DNA from 4 places in the Bradyrhizobium australafricanum genome. Region 1 is predicted to be linked to each of the others. Evidence: predicted binding sites of a transcription regulator. Region 1 holds the regulator's gene; each other region holds the start of a gene.
The links. Region 1 encodes PhoB, which activates phosphate uptake and scavenging genes when phosphate is short. Its sites were predicted from a motif close to TGTCATNNANCTGTCAT; they were not measured.
Positions count from the first base shown of each region.

Region 1 (4,969 bases):
GTCACGATCAGCGGCGCCAGGAACCGCACCACATTGTCGCCGGCGCCGACGGTGAGCAGCTTCTCGTTGCGCAGGGCGGCGATCAGGTCGCCCGACGGCACCACCGCCTTGACGCCGATCAACAGCCCCTCGCCGCGCACCTCCGACAGCACGCCGGGATAGCGGTCGACGACGGAAGCGAGCTTCTGCTTGAGCAGCAGCGACATCTTCTGCACATGCTCGAAGAAGCTGGGTTTCAGCATGACGTCGAGCACGGCATTGGCGGCGGCGACCGCGAGCGGATTGCCGCCGAAGGTCGAGCCGTGCGAGCCGGGCGCCATGCCGGCCGCAGCCTGTGCGGTCGCCAGCACCGCGCCGATCGGAAAACCGCCGCCGAGCGCCTTGGCCAGCGACATCACGTCCGGCGTGACGCCGGTGCGCTTGTAGGCGAACAGCTCGCCGGTGCGGCCCATGCCGGTCTGCACCTCGTCGAAGGCGAGCAGCAGGCCGTGCTCGTCGCACAGCGCGCGCAGCGCCTTGAAGAATGCCTGCGGCGCCGAGCGCACGCCGCCCTCGCCCTGCACCGGCTCGATCAGGATGCCGGCGGTGTGCGGACCGATCGCCTTCTTCACCGCCTCGATGTCGCCATGCGGCACCTGATCGAAGCCGTCCATCGGCGGGCCGAAGCCTTCGAGATATTTCGCCGAGCCGGTCGCCGCCAGCGTGCCCAGCGTGCGGCCGTGGAAGGCGCCCTCGAAGGTGATGATGCGGTAGCGCTCGCCATGGCCCTTGGAGAAGTGATAGTGGCGGACCAGCTTGATCACGCCCTCCATCGCCTCCGCGCCGGAATTGCAGAAGAACACGAAGTCGGCAAAGCTCTGCTCGCACAGCCGCGCGGCAAGCACCTCGCCGTCCGGGCTCTTGAACAGGTTCGACATGTGCCAGAGCTTGGTCGCCTGTTCCTGCAGCGCCTTGACCAGATGCGGATGCGCGTGCCCGAGCGCGTTGACCGCGACGCCCGAGGTGAAATCGAGATAGCGGTCGCCGTTGGTTGCGATCAGCCAGGCGCCCTCACCGCGCTCGAAGCCGAGATCGACCCTGGCGAAGACGGGGAGCAGATGCGACGTGGCAGCGTTGGTCATGGCGATCACTGACGGTTTTTAAGCCGACAATTGCCGCTGCGCCTTGACGCCAGCGCAGCAACGGCCAGCTTCGGAAAACAAAACGGCCGCCTTTGCGGGCGGCACGTGGCGGGCATTCTATGCTGCGGTCGGTAAGTGTCAATCGCCACGAAGTGGCCTTCCTGCAATGCGAAACGAGCGCAATCCGGAGCATTCCGGTGCGGTGGAAAAGCCTCATCGCGATGCTTAACTGTGTGGGAACATGTGGACGCACGGCCGCGGACTCTTGCGCCAGAGTCACGCCATATTGTAGCGTTTGGCCTGTCGGGTACGACATCTCGTGCGGCGGTACTGGACCCTCTAAGTAGCCTTCGTGTCTCGCGTAAACGTTCGGGCGCAACACCGTGCCCGGCGAGGGCTAAGGGATTCTGGCCGCAGGGATATTTGTCCAGATTGGCTCGCAGCGCCGCTCCAATGATTGGCCGGCGCTGCGCGAAGGGAAGAATGCGATGACTGTATTGACCTGGTCCGACGATCGCGTCGAGCAGCTGAAGAAACTCTGGGAGTCCGGCCTGTCGGCCAGCCAGATCGCGGCGGAACTTGGCAATGTGACGCGAAACGCCGTGATCGGCAAAGTGCATCGGCTCGGCCTCTCCGGCCGCGCCAAGGCACCCTCCACGGCCGCGCCGCGGCAGCGCAAGGCTCGCCCGGCCCAGCACATGATGCGGGTGGCGCGTCCGGTCTCGCGCGGCAACACCGCGCTGGCGCACGCCTTCGAGGTCGAGATGGAGCCCGATCCGATCTCCTACGACAATGTGGTGCCGATGAGCCAGCGGCTCTCGCTGCTCGAGCTCAACGAGGCCACCTGTCATTGGCCGGTCGGCGATCCCTCGAGCCCGGAATTCTTCTTCTGCGGCGGCAAGGCGCTCGCCGGCCTGCCCTATTGCGCGCATCACTCGCGCGTCGCCTACCAGCCCGCCGCCGATCGCCGCCGGCCGTCGGCGAAACCGCAGATCAAGTGAGCACTCGGGAAAACGACGGAAAACCTCAAAAACAAATCCCCGCGAAAGCGGGGATTTTTTTTGTGTGATCCGTAGCCCGGCTATATCACCAGCGTCGTCCCGGCGCAGGCCGGGACCCATAACCACGAATGGGTGTTGTTAGAAAGCCGTCTGGCCGCGTGCCGATTGCGCTGGCCGCGGCGTATGGGTCCCGGCTTGCGCCGGGACGACGTAGTGTTGCGGTTTATGAATGCCGCATGGCCGTTACGGCTGCGGCTCGGCCTTGGCAAAGCGGTCGTCGAGCGCGTAGCCGGCGCCGCGCACGGTGCGGATCGGATCCTGCTCGCGGCCCGGATTGAGCAGCTTGCGCAAGCGGCCGATATGCACGTCAACGGTGCGCTCATCGATGTAGATGTCGCGGCCCCAGACGCTGTCGAGCAGTTGCTCGCGGCTGAACACGCGGCCGGGATGCTCGAGGAAGAATTCGAGCAGGCGATACTCGGTCGGCCCGAGATCGATCGGACGGCCCGAGCGCGCCACGCGGCGCTTCTCGCGGTCGAGCTCGATGTCGCCGTAGGTCAGCACGGTCGCAAGCCGCTCCGGGCTGGCGCGGCGCAACAGGCCCTTCACCCGCGCCAGCAACTCCGGCACCGAGAACGGCTTGACGATGTAATCGTCCGCGCCGGTGGCAAGCCCGCGCACGCGCTCGCTTTCCTCGCCGCGCGCGGTCAGCATGATGATCGGAAGCTGCTTGGTCTCGGGCCGCGCCCGCAGGCGGCGGCACAGTTCGATGCCGGACAGGCCCGGCAGCATCCAGTCCAGCACCACGAGGTCGGGAACGCGCTCCTTCAGCCTTGTATCCGCATCGTCGCCGCGCCCCACCGTCTCGACATCGTAGCCTTCCGCATCGAGATTGTAGCGCAACAGCGTCGTCAGCGCTTCCTCGTCTTCGACTACCAGAATGCGTGCGCTCATCGGTTTAAGTTCTTTCTCTGTGGTGATCCGTTGCCCAGACGCAAACCGAAACGCTTACTTCCTTGAGCATAGTCCCCGCGGAAACGATTTTTCGCGAGGATCATCCAGTTTCGCTCTTGCCGGTTCCGTGCTTGCCGATCATGCCTCAGTTGCCCGGCACCGTGGTGGCAAAAGTGGTCATGTCGCCCTTCGGGCGCTTGTCGGTGATCTGCTGGCCCTCGATCATGTAGAACACGGTCTCGGCGATATTGGTGGCGTGATCGCCGATCCGCTCGATGTTCTTGGCGCAGAACATCAGATGGATGCAGAACGAGATGTTGCGCGGATCTTCCATCATGTAGGTGAGCAGTTCGCGGAACAGCGAGGTGCAGATCGCATCGACCTCCTCGTCGCCCTTCCAGACGTTCATCGCCGCCGGCAGGTCGTGCGCGGCGTAGGCGTCGAGCACCGACTTGACCTGCGACAGCACGAGGTCGGTCATGTGCTCGAGGCCGCGGATCAACTTCAGCGGCTGGAAATCGCTCTCCAGCGCCGCGACGCGCTTGCCCATGTTCTTGGCGAGGTCGCCGATCCGCTCGAGGTCGGTGGCGACGCGCATCGCGCTGACGATCTCACGCAGGTCGATCGCCATCGGCTGGCGGCGGGCGATCGTCAGCACCGCCCGCTCTTCGATGTTGCGCTGCAGATTGTCGATCTCGATGTCGGCGGCGACCACGCGCTTGCCGAGCGCGACGTCGCGACGGATCAGCGCGTCGACCGACTCGGTAATCATCCGTTCGACCAGGCCGCCCATCTCGGCGACCAGGCGGGTCAACTCCTGCAGGTCGCTGTCGAATGCCTTGGCGGTATGTTCAGAAGCCATCGCTTGTCTCCCTCAACCATGATCCCGGGGATCATGGCTTCGTGTCCTGAATTTTAGCATGACCTGATCGGAAAACCGGTTTCCACTTTTCCGGATCATGCGCCGGTCAACCGAACCGGCCGGTGATGTAGTCCTGGGTGCGCCGATCGCTCGGTGAGGTGAAGATCTTGTTGGTGTCGTCGAACTCGATCAGCTCGCCGAGATACATGAAGGCGGTCTTGTCGGAGACGCGCGCCGCCTGCTGCATGTTGTGGGTGACGATCGCGATCGTGTAGTCCTCGGAGAGCTCCTGGATCAGTTCCTCGACCTTGGCGGTCGAGATCGGGTCGAGCGCCGAGCACGGCTCGTCGAACAGGATCACCTCGGGGCGCACCGCCACGGTGCGCGCGATGCACAGGCGCTGCTGCTGGCCGCCGGAGAGCGACAGGCCGGAGGCGTTCAGCTTGTCCTTGACCTCGTTCCACAGCGCGCCGCCGCGCAGCGCCTTCTCGACCCGGTCGTCCATCTCGGACTTCGATATCTTCTCATAGAGGCGGATGCCGAAGGCGATGTTCTCGTAGATCGTCATCGGGAACGGCGTCGGCTTCTGGAACACCATGCCGACCCGCGCGCGCAGCAAGTTGAGGTCGAGCTTGGGGTCGAGAATGTTGGTCTGGTCCAGCATCAGCTGGCCGACCGCACGCTGGCCCGGATAGAGGTCGTACATCCGGTTGAAGATGCGCAGCAGGGTCGACTTGCCGCAGCCGGACGGGCCGATGAACGCCGTGACGCGGTTGGTGCCGAGCGTCAGGTTGATGTTCTTCAGCGCGTGGTGCTCGCCGTAATAGAAGTTGAGATTGCGCACCGTGACTTTCGGCGGCGCTTCCGGCAGCGGAACCTGCGGAATGTGGCCTGCGGCAGTCGTGGAGACGGAAAGCTCGGTCATTTTGCGGCCCTTTCGGCACCAAGGATACGCGCGCCGATATTCAACGCGAGCACGGTGAATGTGATGAGCAGCGCACCGCTCCACGCCAGCTCTTTCCAGTAGGCGT
Region 1 is NZ_JAGKJL010000048.1:39,728-44,696, forward strand. It holds gene J6525_RS32865 (aspartate aminotransferase family protein) at 1-1,121, opposite strand, end outside; gene J6525_RS32870 (GcrA family cell cycle regulator) at 1,610-2,122, shown strand; gene phoB (phosphate regulon transcriptional regulator PhoB) at 2,366-3,076, opposite strand; gene phoU (phosphate signaling complex protein PhoU) at 3,222-3,938, opposite strand; gene pstB (phosphate ABC transporter ATP-binding protein PstB) at 4,045-4,863, opposite strand; gene pstA (phosphate ABC transporter permease PstA) at 4,860-4,969, opposite strand, start outside.

Region 2 (4,969 bases), on a different contig from region 1:
CATGATCAAGTCACCGATGATGCTTGCGGCATTTCTGACAGCGCCGATCATTCTGTTCCCACCGCAGACCGCCATCGCGGCTGGCGGAGGTGGCGGCGGTGGTGGTGGTGGCGACCCATACGGGTCGAGCTACGGCACTCCCGCGCCGTCCTATCCCCAGCAGAAGGACAGAAAGACCACGCACAAGGTAAGAAGCCCGTCAAGCAGTCCGGCTTCGAAGACCCGGCATTCCGCGACGGCTATCGCGCGGCCTATGCGACAATCTACGAACGCAACGACTACGCCGCCGCGATCGATCAGTTGCACGCACTCGGCCGCGATGATCAGCCGAACGTCGCGAACCTGATCGGCTACTCCTATCGCAAGCTCGGCGACTACAAGCAATCGCAGGTCTGGTACGAACGTGCGCTCAAGGCCGATCCGAACCACGTCCTGACGTGGAACTACTACGGCCTGTGGCAGATCGAACAGGGAAACCGCGACCAGGCGCAGTATCATCTGCAGCGGATCGCCGAGATCTGTGGCACCGAATGCGAGGAGTATCGGACGCTGGCGGCGGCACTGGAAAAGCCGCCGGGTACGAACCTCGTCTACTGAGCGCGTCGCGTAGCCCGCATGAGCGGAGCGACATGCGGGGAAGGACCGGCCCCGGATGTCGCTGTCGCTCGTCCGGGCTATGCCTGTGAGCCGCATTGTTCGCGTGTCCGTTTTTGCGGGAATTTCGCCGTTTTGGTCGACGTGGCCGGCGAGTAGCTTGCGTGCCGGGCGACGCACGCGGATACGTTGAGATCGATCATCATGACCTGGCGGCTTCTCGCGTGGAGCGGCATCGCCGTTGCCGCGCTGGTTCCAATCATTGGCGGCATCTGGCTCTTCACCCTGCCCGCCGCATCGGCGTTCCGGGTTCCGCCTCCGATCGCCAAGGCCGAGCAGGATGCAACGCTCGCGGCGCTGAAGCCGCCGAAGCGGTCGCGCCCCCTGATCGCGATGCTCGGCATCAACGACATGACCGAGACCACCGACTATCTGATGCCCTACGGCATCCTCAAGCGCGCCGATGTTGCCGATGTCGTCACGCTGGCGACGGGACCCGGTCCGGTCGCGCTATTCCCGGTGCTGAAGGTCGAGCCTGATGCGACCATCGCCGCATTCGACGCCGCACATCCGGACGGCGCCGACTACGTCATCGTGCCGGCGATGAGCCGCGACGACGATCCGGCGGTCATGCAATGGATCCGGCAGCAGGCGGAGAAAGGCGCTGTGATCGTCGCCGTCTGCGCCGGCGCCAAGGTGCTCGCCTCGACCGGCCTGCTCGACGGCAGGCGCGCCACCACGCACTGGTTCTACCTGAAGAACTGGCGCAGCAAACATCCCGCCATCCAATACGTCGCCGACCGCCGCATCGTGGTCGATCGCGGCGTCGCGACGACGACCGGGATTTCGGCCTCGATGCCGATGTCGCTGACCCTGATCGAGGCGATCGCCGGCCGTACCAGGGCTGAGGCCGTCGCGCGCGAGATCGGCCTGCCCGGCTGGGACGCGCGGCATGACAGCAACGCCTTCAAGTTCACGCGTCCCTTCGCGCTGACCGCCATCCGGAACGCGCTGGCGTTCTGGAACCGGGAACAGCTCGGCCTCGCGCTGGCTCCCGGCGTCGACGAGGTCTCGCTGGCGCTGGTCGCCGACAGCTGGTCGCGCACCTACCGCTCGCATGCCGTGACCTTCGCCGCGACCGGCGACGCGGTGACGACCCGCAACGGCCTGCGTATTTATCCGCAAGTCGTGGCGCCGGATTGGTCCGCAGATCGTCTGCTGCCCGCGGTCGGCACCGCGTCGCCCGCGCAGGCGCTCGACCGGGCGCTCGCCGGGATCGAGACACGCTATGGCCGTGATACGGCGGACTTCGTCGCCATGCAGCTCGAATATCCACGGGCTGACGCCGTGCAGTGAGGGATTGCGTCCCCAACAGCCTATTCGATCCTCCATCGACCCCATTGTCATCTGCCTGTCATGAATTGTGCCGACACGTCAGCGCCGGACCAGTTCGGGGACACGCATGGACTATTTCAAACGCTTCAACTTCCTGTTCGCTGCGCCGGTGTTCGAGGCCGACGACCTCGAGGGCATCCGCTTCAACCAGATCATCGCCGAGATCGAGCGCTCCGGCTTCGAGGTGGTTCGTGCCCGCAAGCTGGAAGATGCCGAGATCGCGGTGCAGACCGACGCCGCGATCGGCTGCATGGTGGTCGATTGGGGCAAGAAGGGCCTTGAGGGCAAGACCGCGGCGCTGATCAACCTGATGCGCCGGCGCGGCCTCGACTTCCCGATCATCCTGTTGATCCGGCGCAAGCGGTTCGAGGACCTGCCGGTCGAGGTGCTCGATTTCATCGACGGCTACGTGTTCCTGTCCGAGGAAACCCCGCCCTTCATCGCCAAGAACCTGATCTCCAGGCTGAAGCAATATGCCGAGAATTTGAAGACGCCGTTCTTCGGCGCGCTGGTCGACTATGCCGAGGAAGGCAACCAGCTCTGGACCTGCCCGGGCCACAATGGCGGCGTGTTCTACAGCCGCAGCCCAATCGGACGGGTGTTCGTCGAACACCTTGGCGAAGCGGTGTTCCGCGACGACCTCGACAATTCCGTGCTCGACCTCGGCGACCTCCTCACCCACGAAGGGCCGGCGCTGCGGGCGCAGAAGGAGGCGGCCCGGATCTTCGGCGCCGAGAAGACCTACTTCGTGCTCAACGGCACCTCGACCTCCAACAAGGTCGCGCTCGGCTCGCTGGTCACCGACGGCGACCTCGTGCTGTTCGACCGCAACAACCACAAGGCCGCGCATCACGGCGCGCTGCTGATCGGCGGCGGCATCCCGGTCTACGTGCCGACGGTGCGCAACGCCTGGGGCCTGATCGGGCCGATGCGCTGGGACCTGCTCGACGAGGGCGCGCTGCGCGACCACATCCGCAAGCACCCGCTGGTCAAGGACGAGAACGCCTGGAAGAAGGAGCGTCCGTTCCGCGTCGCCGTGGTCGAGCAGTGCACCTATGACGGCAGCATCCACTCGGCCGAGATGATCCTCAAGCGGATCGGCCATCTCTGCGACTACATCCTGTTCGACGAGGCCTGGGCCGGCTTCATGAAATTCCACCCGATCTATGCCGGCCGCTTCGCCATGGGACTGTCCGATCTCGGCCCCGAGGCCCCCGGCATCATTGCGACCCAATCGACCCACAAGCAGCTCGCGAGCTTCTCGCAGGCCTCGCAGATCCACATCCGCGACCGCCACATCAAGGGCCAGAAGCGCCGGGTCGAGCACCGCCGCTTCAACGAAAGCTTCATGCAGCACGCCTCGACCTCGCCATTCTATCCGATCTTCGCCTCGCTCGATGTCGGCGCGCAGATGATGAAGGGCCGCTCCGGCGAAGTCTTGTGGGACGACACGATCCGGCTCGGCATCGAGCTGCGCAAGAAGATCCGCGCCGTGAATCGCGAGTTCGAGGAGAAGGAGACGCGCCCCGAGCGGCGCTGGTTCTTCGAGCCGTTCGTGCCGGACCGCGTCATGATCCCCGACGTTGCGCGCGAGAACGGCGTGCACAATGTCGCCTGGGAGACGATCTCGACCGATCAGCTCGCGACCAATCCGTCCTACTGGCAGCTCAGTCCGGGCGAAACCTGGCACGGCTTCCCCGAGCTGACCGCGGGCTTCGCCATGACCGACCCGAACAAGCTCACATTGCTGACGCCGGGCTTCGATCACGCCACCGGGGCCTACGCCGATCACGGCATCCCCGCGCCGGTGGTGGCGCAATATCTCCGCGAGAACCAGATCGTCGCCGAGAAGAACGACCTCAACTCCCTGCTTTTCCTGCTGACGCCCGGCGTCGAGGCCAGCAAGGCCGGCACACTGGTGTCGGGGCTCGTCGCCTTCAAGAAGCTGCACGACGACAACGCGCTGATCGAGGACGTCATCCCCGAATTCTTCCGCCGCCGCCCGCAACGCTATAGCGGGGTGCGGCTGCGCGACCTCTGCGGCGACATGCACCGCTTCTTCCGCGACGGCGGCGTCAGCACGCTGCAGGCCAGGCAATTCCTGCCCGAGCACCTGCCCGAGATCGCGATGTCGCCGCGCCAGGCCGCACAATATCTCATCCGCAACGATGTCGACTATCTGCCGATCGACCAGATCTTCGGCCGCGTCGCCGCGACGCCGTTCGTGGTCTACCCGCCCGGCATCGCCACCATCGTGCCCGGCGAGCGGCTGTCGGAACGCAGCAAGCCGATGATCGATTATCTGAAGATGTTCGAAGCGAGCTTCAATGCGTTCCCCGGCTTCGAGGTCGAGGTCCAGGGCATCTACAAGGAGATCGACGACTCCGGCCGCGTCCGCTTCTACACCTATGTCGTGTCCGAATAGGCGAACGGGCGCAACACAATGGAGAATGATCACAAGATCACCGTCCGCCCGTCCCGCGACAGCGACGTCGACGCCATGCTGTCGATCTACCGCCACCATATCCGCCGCGGCGTCGAGGAAAGCGTCGACGACAGCGGCACGCCGGAGCCCGACGATCTGCGCGACCGCCGCAAGAATCTGCGCAACACCCGCCTGCCCCACCTCGTCGCGATCTGTGACGGCGAAGTGGTCGGCTATGCCTATGTCGTGCTGTTTCGCAAGCGTCCGGCCTACCGCTACACGGTGAAGCATTCGATCTATGTGCATCACCGCTTTACCGGCCAGCGCGTCGGCGGCCGGCTGCTGCAGGAGCTGATTGATACCTGCGCCGCCGCCGGCTTCCGCCAGATGATCGGCTACATCGACAGCGACAACGCCGCCTCGCTCGCGCTGCACGACCGCTTCGGCTTCGCCCGCGTCGGGCATTTGCCCGGTGTCGCCTATCGCTATGGCCGCTGGTCCGACACCATGATGGTGCAGCGCTCCCTCGCCGCCGGCGCCACCGCCCCACCGCCC
Region 2 is NZ_JAGKJL010000012.1:12,836-17,804, reverse strand. It holds gene J6525_RS47460 (tetratricopeptide repeat protein) at 301-597, shown strand; gene J6525_RS13050 (DJ-1/PfpI family protein) at 799-1,950, shown strand; gene J6525_RS13045 (Orn/Lys/Arg family decarboxylase) at 2,057-4,414, shown strand; gene J6525_RS13040 (GNAT family N-acetyltransferase) at 4,433-4,969, shown strand, end outside.
Region 2: J6525_RS13045 (Orn/Lys/Arg family decarboxylase) is a predicted target of PhoB. The motif match lies at 1,996-2,012, and genes of this name have one in related genera.

Region 3 (4,969 bases), on a different contig from region 1:
GAGCAGAGGCCCTGTGCGATCATGTCGGATGCCTTGGTCCAGCCGGTATGGCTGCCGCCGCGCACCACATTGGGCGCGCCGAACACGATGAAGTCGTCCGCGGCCGCAGCGTCGCGCGCGGTCTCCTCGTTGACAGGGAATTCGGCGATCGTGGCGCCCAGCGCGCGAAACTCCTGGCGCATCGCCGGGCTGTTGTCGTCGTGCGATAGCATGCGGATATCGGCCGCGCGCGCGGCAGCGGCCAGTCGCGCGATCGAGGCGGGCACCTCGGGGCGGCGCGCCACGATCCGGTCGAGCATGTCGTTGACGGCCTCGACGGAGAGCCCGGTGCGCTCGGCGAGCTGGTTGCGCTTCTTCGGCTTGACGTTGCTGTGGTCGTTGAAGGCGAACAGGTCGATGCGGCCTTCACCGAGCCATTGAATGATCTCGGCCTCGGCCTCGAGATTGTGGGTCTCGTGGCGCAGATGGAAGCGCGTATCTGCGGCGAGCTGCGGCCGCAGCGCCTCGATCGCGTCGAGCAGCTTGCGCGCATTCTCCGCGCTGCGCAGGCCGGGCTCCCACGACCAGGTCGTGCCATGGAACACGGTGGTGATGCCGTTGGCGATCGCCTGCCGGTCGCTGTCGATCAGCGCCACGTCGGTCGGGAAGTCGACGCCGGGGCGCGGCATCATCTGCCGCTCGAACGCATCGCCGTGCAGGTCGATGATGCCGGGCAGCACCAGGAGGCCGCTGGCATCGATGTGAAGCACGGCGCGATCCTGCTCGGCGTCGAGCGCGCCGATGTCGCGGCCTGCGGTCCGCAGCGAGGTCTCGACCAAGGCGCCGTCAACCAGCGTGCGCCCGCCCTCGATGAAAATGTCCGTCACGATGCGGCGCTCCGTTGTTTGGCTTGCGATTGGGATACGGCCATGGCCTCATGCTTGTCGAGGAATTCCTCGACCGCGAGCTTGCGAAAGTCGGGCAGGACGCGGCGGAGCGTCTCGTGATCCCAGTCCCACCATGCGAGCGCGGCGAGGCGGTCGGCGATCGTCTCGGAGAAGCGCCGCTTCACCGGCCGAGCCGGATTACCGGCAACGATGGTGTATGCGGGAACGTCCTTGGTCACGATCGCGCCGGCGGCGACGACAGCGCCGGTTCCGATGTTCCGTCCTGGTAACAGGATCGCACCGTGCCCGATCCAGACGTCATGGCCGATATGCACGTGATGCGCACGTCGCCAGTTGAAGACGTCGGTGTCGTCGCTCTCTCCGGGGAAATACGCGCTGGCGCGGTAGGTGAAATGCGCTTGAGCCGCGCGATGCATCGGGTGGTTGCCGGGGTTGATGCGAGTCATCGCCGCGATCGAGCAAAACTTGCCGATCGAGGTGTAGGTGATCTGGCTGTCGTTCACGACGTAGGAATAGTCATCCATGCTGACTTCAAGCAGGATCGTGCGCGCGCCGACCTCGGTATATTTGCCGAGCTTGCTCTCACGGACCGACGCGGTCGGGTCGACGGTCGGCACAACCGAGAGTGTTTTTCCGGCCATCAGGGCCTCCGCAAATCTTCAAGAATCTTGGGCTTCCGGGGGATGCGCGCTCGTCATCGGGATGCTTGATGACAACATCATGACGTTGCGATGACGGCAAGGGAGCGACAAGGGAGGGGTGTGGACGATCGCCGCACCGCAGCGCCGTCGTCACATAACTGTAAAACGCCGGGGATAGCGATGGCCCAACGAGGCGCGGTTGGAGCATTACATGCTGGTGGTGGAAGGTTTGACGTGCCGTTTCGGCACGAAAGCCGCAGTCGACGACGCGTCCTTTTCGATCGCGCCGGGCAGCTTTGTCGGCGTGATCGGCCGCTCCGGCGCCGGCAAGTCGACGCTGCTGCGGATGATCAACCGTCTCGCCGATCCGACCTCCGGCCGTATCCTGTTCGAGGGCACCGACGTCACCGCGTTGCGCGGCAAGGAACTGCGGCGGTGGCGCGCGCGCTCGGCGATGATCTTCCAGCAGTTCAATCTGGTCGGCCGCCTTGACGTGCTGACCAACGTGCTGATGGGCCGGCTGGCCCAGATTCCGTCATGGCGCTCGCTGGCGCAGGTCTGGCCGGAGCAGGACAGGGCGCTCGCGCTGTCGGCGCTCGAGCAATTCGACATCGCCCAGCTGGCGGCACAGCGCGCCGACCAGCTCTCCGGCGGCCAGCAGCAACGCGTCGCGATCGCCCGCGCGCTGGTGCAGGAGCCCGACATCATTCTCGCCGACGAGCCGATCGCCTCGCTCGATCCGCGCAACACCAAGATCGTGATGGACGCGCTGCTGCGCATCAACAAGCATTTCGGCATCACTGTGCTTTGCAATCTGCACTCGCTCGACCTGGCGCGGACCTATTGCGACCGCCTGGTCGGCATGGCCGCGGGTCGCGTGGTGTTCGATGGCGCCCCCGCGGCGCTCACCGACCATATCGCCCGCGAGCTCTATGACCTCGAGGCCAATGACGTCATCGGCGCAGCACCGCTGCCCGCGCCCGACGGTGCAACTGCGCCGGCACTCGGCACCGCAGCCGCGGCCTGAGCGTCGCGCATTTTTCAATCTGGGAGGCCGGGCATTTTGCCCGGCCAACAGGTGCAACTACTACAAAAGAGGGGTAGTCATGTTCACTCGTCGCATCATTCTGGCTGGCGCCGCCGCGCTGGCGTTTGCCGGTTCGGCCTCCGCGCAGGACTGGAAAGCAAAATACCCGGAGCTCACCTTCGCGGTGGTGCCGGCCGAGAACGCCTCCGGCGTCACCGAGCGCTGGACGCCGTTCGTGGCGTATCTGTCGAAGGAGCTCGGCGTGAAGGTCACGCTGCGCATCGCCAACGACTATGCGGCCGTCATCGAAGGCCAGCGCGCCGGCAACATCCAGATCGCCAGCTACGGCTCGGCCTCGTTCTCTCGCGCGCGCCTGACCGGCGTCAAGACCGACGCGTTCGCCAACGATATGAACGCCGACGGTTCCACCGGCTATTACTCGGTGTTCTTCGTCAAGGCGTCGAGCCCGTACAAGACCGTCGAGGACCTGAAAGGCAAGAATCTCGGCCTGGTCGATCCGAACTCGACGTCCGGCAACAACGTGCCGCGCTTCGAACTGAACAAGATGGGCATCGCGAACGCCGAAGGCTATTTCGGCAAGGTCGTGTTCACCGGCAGCCACGAGAACGCCGTTCTGGCGCTGTCGCAGGGAACCGTTGATGTGGCCGCCAACCAGTGGACCAATGAGGACGATTCCACGCTCGCCCAGATGCTGACCAAGGGCATGCTGAAGAATGCCGACGGCTCGGCGATGAAGAAGGATGACTTCCGCATTATCCACAAGTCGGCGCTGATCATCAACGGCCCCTATGCGTACAACACCGATCTTCCGGAGGACCTGAAGGCTGCGATCGCAAAGGCCTTCTTCGACGCACCGACCAAGGACAAGGCCGCCTTCGACCGTCTGTCCGACGGTCAGAAGAAGGGCTTCCATCCCGCCACCACCAAGGATTGGGACGGCACCATCGAGCTGATCAAGTTCGTCGACGGTTTGCGCAAGAAGGCGAGCTGATCGCACGCCTGAGGTCACGAGGGCCGGGCGTATAGCCCGGCCCTTTCTCTCCACTCAACTCCGAACCGGACTGGCACGCGTCGATGGCGACCGCCGTATCCATTCTTCCAGCGCAGCAACTGGCGACGCTGGAGGACGCCTATCGCAAGTCCGTCGCACGCAAGCGGTTGAAGGCCGCGCTGGCAACGGCGGCATTCTGCGCGGTGCTGGTGATCGCGGCGTTCGGCGCGGAAGTGAACCTGCGCACGCTGTTCACCTATTTCGGCAATTTCGTCAGCTATTTCGATCGCATCCTGACGCTGGATTCCGGCGCGCGGGTCTGGACCGATCCCGCCGAATGGTTCTGGGGTTGGCATAAGTGGCTGAAGATGCTCGGCGAGACGATCCTGATCAGCTATGTCGGCACGCTGACGGGTGCGGTGCTCGCCTTCGCGCTCAATTTCTTCGCGGCCCAGAATACGTCGCCGGGCCCATGGGTACGTTTCACGATCCGCCGCCTGCTGGAATTCGCGCGCACCGTTCCCGGCATCGTGTTCGCGCTGATCTTCGTGATCGCGTTCGGCCTCGGGCCGATGGCCGGCATGCTGGCGATCGCGATCCACACCACCGGGGCGCTCGGCAAGCTGTTCGCCGAGATCGTCGAGAATGCCGACATGAAGCCGGTCGAGGGCATCCGCTCCACCGGCGCGAGCTGGCTGTCCTGCATGCGCTTTGCCGTGCTGCCGCAGGTCTCGGCCGGCTATGCCAGCTATGCGCTGCTGCGCTTCGAGATCAACGTCCGCGAGGCGTCGGTGATGGGCTTCGTCGGCGCCGGCGGCATCGGCCAGGAGCTGGTGGTCGCGATCCGCAAGTTCTACTATTCCGACGTCAGCGCCATCCTCATCACCATCATCGTCACCGTCTTCATCATCGACATCTCGACCGGCTGGCTGCGCGGCCGGCTGTTCGGCAAGGAGACCCGTCGATGAGCCAGATGCCGAGGCCGGACACCACGGAACTGCGCGCGAAGTACCCCGACGTCTTCGAACGTCCCGCATCGGCACGGTTGGCGATGCCGGCCATGATCGCGGCGGCGCTCGCGATCTTCGTGTTCGGACTGGTTGATCTCGATTTCTCGCCGTCCAGGCTGATCGCGGGCCTCGGCCAGCTCGGCTGGATCACCATGCTGATGCTCCCGCCGAATCCGGGCTCGTCGTTCCCGCTCTACATGCAGGCGCTCGGCGAGACGCTGTCGATCGCGGTGCTCGGCACCACGCTTGCCGCGCTGCTGGCGCTGCCGGTCAGCCTGCTGGCGGCGCGCAACATCATCCCCTCGAACCTGATCCGCTTTCCGGTGCGCCGCTTCCTGGACTCGATCCGCGGCGTCGATACGCTGATCTGGGCGCTGGTCTGGATCAACGTC
Region 3 is NZ_JAGKJL010000025.1:23,162-28,130, reverse strand. It holds gene J6525_RS22460 (alpha-D-ribose 1-methylphosphonate 5-triphosphate diphosphatase) at 1-866, opposite strand, end outside; gene J6525_RS22455 (LbetaH domain-containing protein) at 863-1,528, opposite strand; gene phnC (phosphonate ABC transporter ATP-binding protein) at 1,740-2,555, shown strand; gene phnD (phosphonate ABC transporter substrate-binding protein) at 2,635-3,567, shown strand; gene phnE (phosphonate ABC transporter, permease protein PhnE) at 3,651-4,535, shown strand; gene phnE (phosphonate ABC transporter, permease protein PhnE) at 4,532-4,969, shown strand, end outside.
Region 3: phnC (phosphonate ABC transporter ATP-binding protein) is a predicted target of PhoB. The motif match lies at 1,597-1,613, and genes of this name have one in related genera.

Region 4 (4,969 bases), on a different contig from region 1:
TCCCGACCGACGATCCGCTGTTCGGCAAGGGCGAGGTCGAGGCCAACGGCCGCGTCACCCACGACGCCTATCTGTTCGAAGTGAAGAAGCCCTCGGAGTCCAAGGGACCGTGGGACTTCTACAAGCTGGTCGGCACCGTGCCGGGCAACCAGGCCTTCACGCCGCTCGATAAGAGCGCCTGCGCGCTTCTGAAGAAGTGACGATCATGCCCGCCGGCCATGCGCGTGGCCGGCGGGCTTCATCTATCTAGCGAAAGCTCATTCGATGCAGGCTCTCTACGCACAGCTTCTGGTGGGACTGATCAACGGCTCGTTCTACGCGCTGCTCAGTCTGGGGCTCGCCGTCATCTTCGGCATGCTCAACATCATCAATTTCGCGCATGGCGCGCTCTACATGATGGGCGCCTTCGTGGCGTATTTCCTGCTCAACCTGGGCGGCATCAATTACTGGTGGGCGCTGATCATCGCACCCGTCGTGGTCGGCATCTTCGGCATGATCCTCGAGCGGACCATGCTGCAATGGCTGACCGGCCTCGATCATCTCTACGGACTGCTGCTGACCTTCGGCATCGCGCTGATCGTGCAGGGCGTGTTCCAGAACTATTTCGGGTCCTCGGGCCTGCCTTACTCGATCCCGGATCAGCTCAAGGGCGGCGTCAATCTCGGCTTCATGTTCCTGCCGATCTATCGCGGCTGGGTCGTCATCTTCTCGCTCGTGGTGTGCCTTGCCACCTGGTTCCTGATCGAGAAGACACAGCTCGGCGCCTACCTGCGCGCCGCAACCGAGAACCCGACGCTGGTGCGGGCGTTCGGCATCAACGTGCCGCGCATGATCACGCTGACCTACGGGCTCGGCGTCGGTCTTGCCGCGCTCGCCGGCGTGCTGTCGGCGCCGATCAACCAGGTCCGCCCGCTGATGGGCGCCGATCTCATCATCGTGGTGTTCGCGGTGGTCGTGATCGGCGGCATGGGCTCGATCATGGGCTCGATCATTACCGGCTTCGCGCTCGGCGTGATCGAGGGACTGACCAAGTATTTTTATCCCGAGGCCTCCAACACCGTGGTGTTTGTCCTGATGGTGGTGGTGTTGCTGGTGAAGCCAACGGGACTGACGGGACGGGCGGCTTGATATGTCAGCATTGACCGACGATACACTTCCGATCACGCCGCGCGCGATGCGCGACGAGATGATCGTATTCGCCGCGATGGCGCTGCTGCTGGCGATCGTGCCGTGGACGGGGATCTATCCGTTCTTCGTCATGCAGGCGCTGTGCTTCGCGCTGCTCGCCTGCGCCTTCAACCTCCTGATCGGCTATGGCGGCCTGCTGTCGTTCGGCCACGCGATGTTCCTCGGCACTGCCGGCTACGTCTCGGCCCACGCGTTGAAGGTGTGGGGGCTGACGCCGGAGCTCGGCATCCTGGTCGGCACCGCGGCCGCGGCCTTGCTCGGCCTGGTCACCGGCTACATCTCGATCAAGCGGCAGGGCATCTATTTCTCGATGATCACGCTGGCGCTGTCGCAGCTGCTTTACTTCCTCTATTTGCAGGCGCCGTTCACCCATGGTGAAGACGGCATCCAGGGCATTCCGCAAGGCCACCTGCTCGGCATCTTCGATCTCTCGAAGCCGCTGGTGCTTTACTATGTCGTGCTGGTCGGCTTCCTCGCCGGTTTCCTGCTGATCTACCGCACCATCAACTCGCCGTTCGGCGAGGTGCTGAAGTCGATCCGCGAAAACGAGCCGCGGGCGATCTCGCTCGGCTACAAGACCGACCAGTACAAGCTGCTCGCCTTCATCCTGTCGGGCACGCTGGCGGGCTTTGCCGGCTCGCTGAAGGTGTTCGTGGCGCAGAATGCCTCGCTCACCGACGTGCACTGGTCGATGTCCGGTGAAATCGTGCTGATGACGCTGGTCGGCGGTCTCGGCACCATCTTCGGCCCGGTGGTCGGCGCCTTCGTGATCATCGCCATGCAGCAATATCTCGCCGGTTTCGGCCAGTGGGTGACGGTGATCCAGGGTGTGATCTTCGTGGCCTGCGTGCTGCTGTTCCGGCGCGGCCTGGTCGGTGAGCTGGCCCATTTGTTGCGGCGGTCGCTGTAGGGCAGGTCTCGGCGACTTTCGGCCGACTTTAGCGGTGGACGACCGCCCGCTCGGGCGGCCGTTTCAGGTTTTTTCTCCGCCAGATGCTCTATGACAGTTCTGTGACAGTCGCTAAAAGGGCTGTCCCGGAATGATGGAACTGAGACATGCTGCGGTGGTTTCGCGCCTTCCTGCCCAAGGAAGAGCGGTTTTTCGACCTGTTCGCCCGACACGCCCGGACCTCCGTGCAATGCGCATTGGCGTTGCAGGACATGCTGAAGGGCGGGGAGGAGACTCCGGTCTTTTGCCAGCGCGTCAATCAGTTCGAGAACGACGCCGACAGCGTCACCCGCGAGGTCCTGACCGCGGTTCGCCGCACCTTCATCACCCCGTTCGATCGTGGCGATATCAAGAACCTGATCACCTCGATGGACGACGCGGTCGACCAGATGCAGGCGACCGCAAAGGCGGTCATGCTGTTCGAGGTGCGCGAGTTCGAGCCGCCGATGCGCGAGATGGGCGGCCTGATCGTCGAATGCGCCAATCTGGTCGGCCGCGCGCTGCCCTTGCTGCAGTCGATCGGCCACAACGTCTCGATGCTGACCCAGATCACCGAGGAGCTGACCAAGCTCGAGGGCCGGGTCGACGATCTCCAGGATATCGGGCTCAAGGAGCTGTTCCTGAAGCACCGCGACGCCAACACGATGGACTACATCGTCGGCGCGGAGATCTACGACCATCTCGAGAAAGTGGCCGACCGTTTCGACGACGTCGCCAACGAGATCAACTCGATCGTGATCGAGCAAGTCTGAGCATGATCGGGAAAAGTGTGATGCGGTTTTCCCTGCGACAAACGCGAAGCGTTTGCGCGGCGATCATGCTCAACAGAGCACAATAGAGCGGGGCATCACGTGGACGCCACGCTGGGTCTTCCAATTCTGACCATCCTGATCGCGGTCGCGCTGCTGTTCGACTTCCTGAACGGCCTGCACGACGCCGCGAACTCGATTGCGACCATCGTCTCGACCCGCGTGCTGCGGCCGCAATATGCGGTGTTCTGGGCGGCGTTCTTCAACTTCGTCGCGTTCCTGGTGTTCGGCCTGCACGTTGCCAACACGATCGGCACCGGGATCATCGAGCCGTCGGTGGTGGATGCGACCGTGATCTTCGCAGCATTGGTCGGCGCGATCGTCTGGAACGTGATCACCTGGGCGCTGGGCATTCCGTCGTCGAGCTCGCACGCGCTGATCGGCGGCCTGGTCGGCGCCGGCATGGCGAAGGCGGGGATTTCGGCGGCGGTGTGGAGCGGGCTCTCCAAGACCTTGCTCGCGATCGTGCTGTCGCCGCTGGTCGGCTTCCTGCTGGCGCTGGTGCTGGTCGCGATCGTGTCCTGGCTCTCGGTGCGCTCCACGCCGTTCGCGGTCGATCGCGCATTCCGCATCCTGCAATTCGCCTCGGCGTCGCTCTATTCGCTCGGCCATGGCGGCAACGACGCGCAAAAGACCATGGGCATCATCGCCGTGCTGCTGTATTCGCAGGGCCATCTCGGCGACACCTTCGAAATTCCGTTCTGGGTGGTGCTGGCCTGCCAGGGCGCGATGGCGCTGGGTACCCTGATGGGCGGCTGGCGGATCGTCCGCACCATGGGGCTGCGGATCACCAAGCTGACGCCGATGCAGGGTTTCTGCGCCGAAACCGGCGGCGCCGTGACGCTGTTCATGGCGACCTATCTCGGGGTTCCCGTATCGACCACGCACACCATCACGGGCGCCATCGTCGGCGTCGGCGCCGCACGGCGGCTTTCCGCCGTGCGCTGGAATGTGGCGAGTTCGATCGTCTACGCCTGGGTGATCACGATCCCGGCGTCGGCCGCGGTCGCAGCCGCGAGCTATTGGGCGGTGCAGATTCTGAAGTAGCGTTTTCGAGCGAGGTTCGCGTTAAGAAAACGCGTCCCAAAAAGGAGTAATCAGCCGACCAGCTTCAGCCCGACGATGCCGGCAACGATCAGTCCGATGCTGGCAAGCCGCATCGCGGTCGCGGGTTCGCCGAGCAGGATGATGCCGAGCGCTGCGGTGCCGACCGCGCCGATCCCGGTCCAGACCGCGTAGGCGGTTCCAATCGGCAGCGTCTTCAGCGCGAGGCCGAGCAGGATCACGCTGCCGGCCATCGCCGCCAGCGTCAGCACCGACGGCACCAGTCGGGAGAAACCTTCGGTATATTTCAGCCCGATCGCCCAGCCGATCTCGAGCAGGCCAGCGGTGAACAGAATGGTCCAAGCCATCACGAACCCTCCAGATAAGGCAGGGTCGTCCCCGCGAATGGTATGGTGAGGAGAAGGTCGTCCTTCCGGTGCCTATATGGGGATGGTGCGGCCGTTCCGCATTGCGACAAAACGCCCTTGATTGCGCCCGTTTTCCCTGCCAAATGCCCCGCCATGTCCGACATTTCAGTTTCAGCCGAATCGCCGTCCCGCTCGCCGCTTTCAGAGGAAGTGGCGCGACGGCGCACCTTTGCGATCATCTCGCACCCGGACGCCGGCAAGACCACGCTGACGGAAAAGCTGCTGCTGTTCGGCGGCGCCATCAATCTCGCGGGCCAGGTCAAGGCCAAGGGCGAGCGGCGCAACACGCGCTCGGACTGGATGAAGATCGAGCGCGAGCGCGGCATCTCGGTCGTCACCTCGGTGATGACCTTCGAGTTCAACGACCTCGTGTTCAACCTCTTGGACACGCCGGGCCACGAGGACTTTTCGGAAGATACCTATCGCACGCTGACCGCGGTCGATTCCGCGGTGATGGTGATCGACGCCGCGAAAGGCATCGAGGCGCGCACCCGAAAGCTTTTCGAGGTGTGCCGGCTGCGCGACATCCCGATCATCACCTTCATCAACAA
Region 4 is NZ_JAGKJL010000001.1:58,665-63,633, reverse strand. It holds gene J6525_RS00320 (ABC transporter substrate-binding protein) at 1-200, shown strand, start outside; gene J6525_RS00315 (branched-chain amino acid ABC transporter permease) at 265-1,128, shown strand; gene J6525_RS00310 (branched-chain amino acid ABC transporter permease) at 1,130-2,098, shown strand; gene J6525_RS00305 (DUF47 domain-containing protein) at 2,245-2,889, shown strand; gene J6525_RS00300 (inorganic phosphate transporter) at 2,989-3,993, shown strand; gene sugE (quaternary ammonium compound efflux SMR transporter SugE) at 4,044-4,358, opposite strand; gene J6525_RS00290 (peptide chain release factor 3) at 4,512-4,969, shown strand, end outside.
Region 4: J6525_RS00305 (DUF47 domain-containing protein) is a predicted target of PhoB. The motif match lies at 2,189-2,205, and genes of this name have one in related genera.